One region of the Pseudomonas sp. FP2309 genome, then DNA from elsewhere that is predicted to be linked to it. Evidence: riboswitches for the same ligand, from Rfam matches in the RefSeq annotation. Region 1 holds a riboswitch; the other holds the start of a gene.
The links. Region 1 has a riboswitch for cobalamin ahead of PSH59_RS11550 (CbtB-domain containing protein). Riboswitches for the same ligand answer to the same signal wherever they lie in the genome.
Positions count from the first base shown of each region.

Region 2: another riboswitch for cobalamin. It lies ahead of PSH59_RS16985 (ABC transporter substrate-binding protein); the one in region 1 lies ahead of PSH59_RS11550 (CbtB-domain containing protein).

Region 1 is NZ_CP117439.1:2,522,173-2,526,290, forward strand. It holds gene cobM (precorrin-4 C(11)-methyltransferase) at 1-726, opposite strand, end outside; gene PSH59_RS11540 (cobalamin biosynthesis protein) at 797-1,189, opposite strand; gene PSH59_RS11545 (CbtA family protein) at 1,186-1,890, opposite strand; gene PSH59_RS11550 (CbtB-domain containing protein) at 1,902-2,090, opposite strand; cobalamin riboswitch at 2,187-2,404, opposite strand; cobalamin riboswitch at 2,446-2,646, shown strand; gene cobW (cobalamin biosynthesis protein CobW) at 2,739-3,800, shown strand; gene cobN (cobaltochelatase subunit CobN) at 3,804-4,118, shown strand, end outside.
Region 2 is NZ_CP117439.1:3,705,535-3,709,652, forward strand. It holds gene PSH59_RS16965 (aldehyde dehydrogenase family protein) at 1-186, shown strand, start outside; gene PSH59_RS16970 (hypothetical protein) at 361-837, opposite strand; gene PSH59_RS16975 (hypothetical protein) at 868-1,371, opposite strand; gene PSH59_RS16980 (M24 family metallopeptidase) at 1,606-2,430, opposite strand; cobalamin riboswitch at 2,530-2,724, shown strand; gene PSH59_RS16985 (ABC transporter substrate-binding protein) at 2,839-3,849, shown strand; gene PSH59_RS16990 (iron ABC transporter permease) at 3,846-4,118, shown strand, end outside.

The DNA.
Region 1 (4,118 bases):
GTGCCCGGCGCGATACAGCGACGACTCACTGAAACCGTCACCTGACAGCACCCGACCCACCACAATCAACGCCGTGCGCCGAAACCCCTTGGCCGCCACTTTCTCGGCGATATCAGCGAGTGTCCCCATCGCCAGGTCCTGATCCGGCCAGGTAGCCCGATGCACCACGGCGATCGGGCAATCGGCGCCATAGTGCGGCAGCAACTCGGCGACGATCTTCTGCAGATGGTTGACCCCCAAATGAATCGCCATGGTCGTGCCGTGACGGGCCAGGCTGGCGAAGTCCTCGCCGGCGGGCATGCTGGTTTTGTCGGCGTAGCGGGTCAATATCACGCTTTGGGCGATGTCCGGCAGGGTCAGTTCGGCCTCAAGCAACGCCGCGCAGGCGGCCACTGCGGTGACGCCGGGGATGATCTGGAACGGGATGCCCAGCTCGCGCAAATGGCGGATCTGCTCGCCGATCGCGCCATACAGGCTGGGGTCGCCGGAATGCACGCGCGCCACGTCCTGGCCGTTGGCATGGGCGGCTTTGATCAGGTCGATGATCTGCGCCAGGTGCAGTTCGGCACTGTTGACCACCTGCTGCGCCTGGTGCCCCTCCAGGACGGCGGCGGGCACCAATGAGCCGGCATAAATGATCACCGGGCAACTGCGGATCAGGCGCTGGCCTTTGACGGTGATCAATTCCGGGTCGCCGGGGCCGGCACCGATGAAGTAGACGGTCATGGACAATTCCTGTGAAAAAGCGGGCGAGCATGAATGTTGCTCATGATCGGAAAGCGCGATTCTGGGGATTCTAATCGGCGCAGGCCAGCGCGAAGGTGACCTGCGTGGTTTTTTTGCGGGTAATCAGCAGTCGGGCAGGGGCGCCGCCGCGCTGTTCGGCCAAGGCCAGAGCGGCGCTTTCGGCGATCCCGTAACAGCCGGTATGGGCGAACGCGACGGCAGACTTGTGGCTAAGCCGGCCCTCATAAGCAGCCAATTGCTCGGCGCTGAAGCAGTGCAAGGGCAGGCCCAGCCGTTGAGCCAATGCCAGCAGCCCTGGCTCATCCTGTTTGCGATCGATGCTGGCCAGCGCGCTGATGCAGTGGCGCTCGATCCCGCCCTCGGCGAGGGCGCTGTCAAACAGTGCCAGCAGGGTGTGCACGTCACAACCCCGCTGGCAACCCAGGCCGACCACATAGGTCATGCCGAGTATTGGTCGTTGCGGTTGCGGCGGAACAGCCAGGCACTGATCAGGCCCAGGGCGAGCCAGAACACCACGTTGGTCAACTGCGACGCGATCTTGAATTGGGCTTCGAGAGCCTCTGGGGCCAGCATCGAATGCACTTCCGGTTGCGGCGCTCCAATCACATGGGGCACGGCGAGAATGGCCGCGCCGAGCACTTTGAGCAGCCAATTGCGGCCGAACACGATCAGCGCAATGCCGGCTGCGGTCGAGGCGGCTGTGCCGATCCACCAACTCTGGCGCAGTGCCAGGTCGGCGGCGGCGGTGCCCGGCAGTTCAGGCGGCAGGCCCAGGGTCGGCGCCAGCACGAAGGTCGCATACCCGGCCAGGCCCCACAGCAGGCCTTGAGCGGTGCGGGTTGGCGTGCGCAAGGTGTAGAGACCGGCCAGCATCAGCGCGAAACCCACCGCTACCACCAGATTGCCGCCGGTGGTGGACAGCACGCGCTGCCAGCCGTCTTGCGGCTCCCAGGCTTCGGCGTCGTGGCTGTGGGCCGCAGCCCCTGCGCCGTGATCATGCGCCACTTCGGCGGCTGCCGGGGCGTGTTCAAAGGTTTCCGCCTGCAGAATCAGCGGGGCGACCCAGAAGCTTTGCAGCAGGGTCAGCAGCAGGGCGGCCAGCAGGCCGCTGAACCCTGCGGTTTGCGCAATACGCTTGATCATGTCGTCAGCTCTCAATGGCACGGGAACGCGGCGCTGTGGCGGGTATCGTGGGCGGCGTTGTGCACCGCCTCGATATGCGAGAAACCGGCGAAATACACCAGGCACGCGCCGAGGATCGACGCGCCGATGGCGGCGGTCAGGCGTTGACTGAGCGTGGTGGTCTGGCTGGCGGTGTGCGAGGTGCTGCTGATGATCGACATGGCGCGTCCCTATCAGGTGTCAGGGTGAAACGAGCGCATGAAAACCCCGCGAGCCAGGCACGCAGGGTTCTGAACAGCGCCCGCCCACCGCGGGTTTGTTATCTGAATTTTTCGGGCCGGTCTCCGGGCTTGCGAGGGGCGCTCCTGAGAAGGAGTGGGGCCTGATCAAGCGTCTCCTTCCCATGCTGATGCACAGTGGATTTGACGCTTCGCTCGCTTACCGTTGCGGGGGCAGCACCGGACTGGTCATAGGTGTATGACGCACCGGTTTCCCGTTTCACCCTGTGAAGGGCACCCGAAACAAGGCGTGTAGGAAAGCATGCAGAACGGCGGTAGTCAAATGGGCCGAGCCCCTGTAGCCTTGCACCTTCGAGGTTCTTCGGCCCAGGCCGAAGCTAAGAAGGGAACGCGGTTCAAGCCGCGGCTGCCCCCGCAACTGTGAAGGGTTTTCCGACTGCCACGCCACTGCCTGAACCGGCGGGAAGGCGCAGTCGGCGCCGGTCATGTGACCCGCAAGCCCGAAGCCAGGAGACCTGCCTCGTAACCGATTTTCTACTTCAACCGGGCGGGGTGATCCGGTGACGAAATCCGCTTCTGCGCCGCGCCGCAGGGCCTATCGTCCCGTATGCCCGCCCCAAAGGGCATCCGATGAAAACACTGGCCAAACTTCCCGTCACCATCGTCACCGGCTTTCTCGGTTCGGGCAAAACCACGTTGCTGCGCCACATGCTCGACAATGCCCAGGGCCGTCGCATCGCCGTGATCGTCAACGAATTCGGCGAGTTGGGTATCGACGGCGACATCCTCAAGCAGTGCTCCATCGGTTGCACCGAAGAAGAAGCCAATGGCCGCGTCTACGAGTTGGCCAACGGCTGCCTGTGCTGCACCGTGCAGGAAGAGTTCTTCCCGGTGATGCGTGAGCTGGTCGCCCGTCGCGGCGACCTCGACCATATTCTTATCGAAACTTCGGGCCTGGCGCTGCCAAAACCCCTGGTGCAAGCCTTCCAGTGGCCGGAAATCCGCAGCGCCTGCACGGTTGATGCGGTGATCACCGTGGTCGACAGCCCGGCCGTGGCCGCCGGCACCTTCGCCGCGTTCCCTGATCAAGTCGACGCCCAGCGCAAACTGGACCCGAACCTGGATCATGAATCGCCGCTGCACGAGCTGTTCGCCGACCAACTGGCCAGTGCCGACCTGGTGATCCTCAACAAGGCCGACCTGATCGGCCCCGAAGACCTGGCCCGTGTGCGCCTGGAAGTCGCCGAAGAGCTGCCGCCGGCAGTAAAAGTCATCGAAGCCAGCAGCGGTCGCCTGCCGCTGGACGTGTTGATCGGCCTGGGTGCCGGCTCCGAAGAGCACATCGACGGTCGCCACAGCCATCACGATCATCACCACGACGGTGAAGACGATCACGACCACGATGCGTTCGACTCCATCTCCATTGACCTGCCCCAGGCCGACGAAGCGCTGCTGCTCAACGCCCTGAACCAGTTGGTGGTGCAGCACGGCATCCTGCGCATCAAAGGGTTTGCCGCGATCCCGAACAAACCGATGCGCCTGCTGATCCAGGGCGTGGGCACGCGTTTCGACAAGCACTTCGACCGTGCCTGGGGCGCCGACGAAGCGCGCGTCACACGCCTGGTGCTGATCGGCCAGGCGCTCGACGCCGCCAGCCTTGAAGCGCAGTTGCGCGCCGCGCTCAGCGTTTAAACCATGCACCTGCTCAGGACCCAGCCCGGCGGTTTCGTCGCGGACGACAATATTGCCGACCTTGGCCAAACCCCCGCCGAGCTGGTGATCCTGTGCAGCGGCGATTCCAGCCTGGCGCTGCTGGCCGAAGCGGCGCAGCAGTTGCCTGAGGATTATCCCAGCCTGCGCCTGGCCAACCCGATGCAGGTGCAGAACCATGCCTCGGTCGACCTGTACGTCGACGAAGTACTGTGCCACGCCAAAGTCATCCTGATCTCCCTGCACGGCGGCATTGGCTACTGGCGCTACGGCATCGAGCGTTTGGTCGAGCTGGCCGAG
Region 2 (4,118 bases), 1.2 Mb from region 1:
GCGGCAAAAGCCCGGCATATCGCCGATCAACTGGAAACCGGCGGGATCTTCGTCAACGCCTTCAGCGTCTCTGACCCACGGGTGGCGTTTGGTGGCGTGAAGAAGAGCGGCTTCGGCCGCGAGCTGTCGCACTTTGGTGTGCGCGAGTTCTGCAACGCGCAGACCGTGTGGCTGGACCGCAAATAAAACAGGCAACACCCGTCAACTGTGGGAGCGGGCTTGCTCCCACCTTTGACCTGCGGTGCTTTTTCGACCAATCGACCGTCACTTCCCCCACTGCTTTTGCAGCATGCCCTTACTTGCTTCCAGCAGTTGCTCGCGCAGTAAGCCAGTCGCATGCCCGACAGGAAAGCAGCTGCGTCAAAGCGCCCACAGGCGGATCAAGGCAAACCCCAGGTCTACGTTGACGCAGTCACGCCCATCTACCCACTCATCCCCGCGAAGGCGTCGTCCGGTGTTGGTCTCGCGCTCACCTTTGGCAATCACCAGCACAAACAACCGGACCGGGCATTCGAATGAGCGCAACCGCTCAACATCAGCCCTCACTGACCAATTGCCCTCCAGGCACTTGGCTTGGGATATGTCGCCCAGACACTTGATTTCAGCAACCATGCTCGTTGAGCCACTGTCGTCCAGGGCATACAGGTCGGCTTTGCGCCGCTCGCCAATCGGCAAATCGGTCCAGAGGCTGATCTCATTCTTGAACCAGGCATACAAGCTGATTTCGGCCTGAATCCAGTGCTCGCGGCAACTGTTCAGTTGCAACACCTGTTCGAGTTTATCGCCCATTTCACGAAAGGCCCGCTCGAACAAAACAATCCATTGATCAGCATTCATGACTTACTCCCTGTGTATGACGTATCGAGGCTAGTGCTTGACTGGTGCATCCCAGCAATCCGGGTGGCGTGCGCAGACATCGTATTGGCGATCCATCAAGGCCATGCGGTTAATGTGGGCGTCCGTGGCCGCCCGGAACGACTGATTGCTGGTTGTGATATAGGCCGCGGTGCGGTCAGTCAGGCGTGCGTTTAACTGGCTGCGGGTGTGGGCATCCAGTGCCTGGGGCGCGGTGGCTATGGTTTGCAGTGTCACGTCGTTCAAACGACTCAACTCATCGCGGTAGGTGTTTACGTATTCGGCACGGGCCGCGTCATGCTGGTGGTTCAAGTCGTACTGCATGGCTTCCAGGTTCTGCTTGTAGAGCGCCCAATAGCCCGCGGGCAGCACGCCACCGTCTTGTTTACGCAATTTGGCAATGCGCGCGTCGTTATCCGGAGCCGGTTGGAGTACGGGCTTGCGCGCAGAAGTGACGACGGGGTCTTGATCAATGATCTGGTCGATCCAGCCCAGCCTTGAAGGGTTCGAGGGCAAAACCTGTCCTAACGGTTCAAGCGGCACTGGCGCAGCAGGTGGGGGTGACGACACTGACTGGGCGCAACCACCCAGCAGTAACAAGGTGCAAAGCCGGGTCAGGACAAGGACGTTGCGAAAAGACATAAGTTCTCCATGAACAAAGGCGAATCGAAAGGGCGCGGCAAATAATATCATTGAGCCATCACTGCGTGTCACCCCATCGCTCAAGCATTCGCAGGGCGGTACAGCGCATCAATCCAGCATCCGGCTAAGCAGCCGGTGCCCATCTGCCGTCACCTCGACCATCGCCGACAACATCACGCCGTCGGCACCGTCCGTGGAGAGCAGGCTCCAAAAGTCCGGTGGCTGATACCTCACACCAACGGTGCCCGCCTTGGCGATCACATACACGTTGAGCACTTGCCCGGGTTGCATCAACGGGCTGTCACCCTCGACCTTGTAACCGAGCACTTGCGGCTTTTGTATGCGCGCCTGCCCCATGGCATAGCCCGCAAACTCACGCACCGCGACGGCATGGCCCGCGTCCAGTTCCTGTTGTATCGCCGCCCCCACATTGGCCAGCCGCTGGCCGCCCTGAACGTGGGCGACTCCGTTGGCCAGCGCACGGCGCGCAGTCATCAGCAATTGGCGTTGCGCCGGGGTGGCATTGGGTGTGGCGAACGTCCAGACCTGGGCAACATGGGCCTGCGCCGATGCCGCGATCAACTCCACTTTTACCAGCGCCGCGTCCGGGAACGGCACATCGGTGGGCGGCGCGGCGCTCACCTGGTTATTCACCGACACCGCCACCGCTGCCGGGTAGCCGCGATAACCGAACATCATCGGCAGCCAGCCGTGCTGTGCGTACTGGTCGAGTAAAAATTCCTGGACCGCAGTGCCGGTGCCGCCCTTGCGGATCAGCGGCGCGACCTTGCGCAACAGGTCACTGGCGACGGGCGCCAGTTTGGCTTCCTCGGCAAGAATGGTTGCGTCATCCAACTGGGCGATGGCGCGGGCCCTGTCGCCGATCGCGTCGGTGTAGCGGGCGAGCGCAGGGTCAGCGGCGTGTGCGCTCATGCAAAACAACAGTGGCACTATTCTCAGACGTATTAACATGGCCTTCCTTGGGTTGGTTATGGACGGACCCAAATTGTACCTCCACCCAGCGCCCAAGATGGACTACCATACCGCGCCGGTTCCCCCACGGGACTAATAGGGAATTCGAAACGCCGCACGCGGCGCCAATCGAAACTGCCCCCGCAACTGTAGGTGCCGAGCCCGCTCCTCAACGCCACTGGACGCCGTCCGGGAAGGCTGGAGCGAGGCGACGACGCATCAGTCAGGAGACCTGCCGGCCCAGCAACATCACTCACCGGCGGGGTGTCCGGGAAGCACATCCTTGCCTGCCTTTATCACGACGCTCGAGGGTGTATTTCCGAATCGTACCTCCCCAGTTCCACGTACGGTTCAAACGGAGATCGCCCCATGCTGCCACGCGTTATTGCCCTGATCACTGGCCTGGCTTTCTGTGCCCTGGCCCAGGCGGCACCCACTGCTTACCCGCTGACGGTAGAAAACTGCGGCAGCACCCTGACCTTCGGGCAGGCCCCCGCGCGCAGCGTGACCATCGGCCAGGCCGCTACCGAAATGCTCTACGCCCTGGGCGTGGGTAATACCGTGGTTGGCACCTCTCTGTGGTTCAACAGCGTGCTGCCGCAGTTCAAGGCGCAGAACGATGGCATCGAGCGCCTGGCCAACAACGAGCCGAGCTTTGAAGCGGTGATCGCCAAGCGCCCGCAATTGGTGGCTGCCGAACTGGAATGGGTGGTGGGCCCGCAAGGCGTGGTGGGTACGCGCGAGCAATTCCACGAGCTGAAGATCCCCACCTACCTGCTGCCCTCCGACTGCGAAAACAAAGACAACCTGGTGGGCGCCGACGGCACGCGACTGGAGCCGTTTCGCATCGACACGCTCTACAAAAGCATCAGCCAACTGGCGCAGATTTTCGACGTACAGGATCGCGGCCAGCAGTTGAACGACGGGCTTAAGGCGCGCCTGGCCCACTCGGTGGCCACTGTGCAGAGCAAAGGCCTCAAGCACGCCAGTGCATTGGTATGGTTCTCCAGCGCCGAGATGGCCAGCGACCCGTACGTGGCCGGTCACAAAGGTGTCCCCGAGTTCATGCTCGAGACCCTCGGCCTGCATAACGTGGTGCAGTCCGATGAAGAATGGCCCGCCGTCGGCTGGGAAACCATCGCCAGGGCCAACCCGACCTTCCTGGTGATCGCCCGCATGGACCGGCGCCGCTACCCCGCCGACGATCATGAAAAGAAACTGGCCTTCCTGCGCAGCGACCCGGTCACGCGCAACATGGACGCGGTCAAACACAATCGCATCATCATCCTCGACGCCCTGGCGCTGCAGGCCAGCATCCGCACGTTCGACGGCCTTGAACAACTGGCGGGCGCCATCGACGGCTACGACCTGCCCCAATGACCCGCACGCTAATAGCCCTGGTCCTGCTGCTGGCCGCCGTACTCGCCGGCGTGGCCATCGGTGAAACCGCCATCGAACCGCAGGTGGTGCTCCAGGTGCTCGCCAATAAACTGTGGAACGCCGGCTACGCACTCGACCCGATTGACGAAGGCGTGGTGTGGAACTATCGCCTGACCCGCGCGCTGGTCGCCGCTGCCTGCGGGGCGGGGTTGGCCACCTGCGGGGTGATTTTGCAGTCGTTGCTGCGTAACCCGTTGGCCGACCCGTAC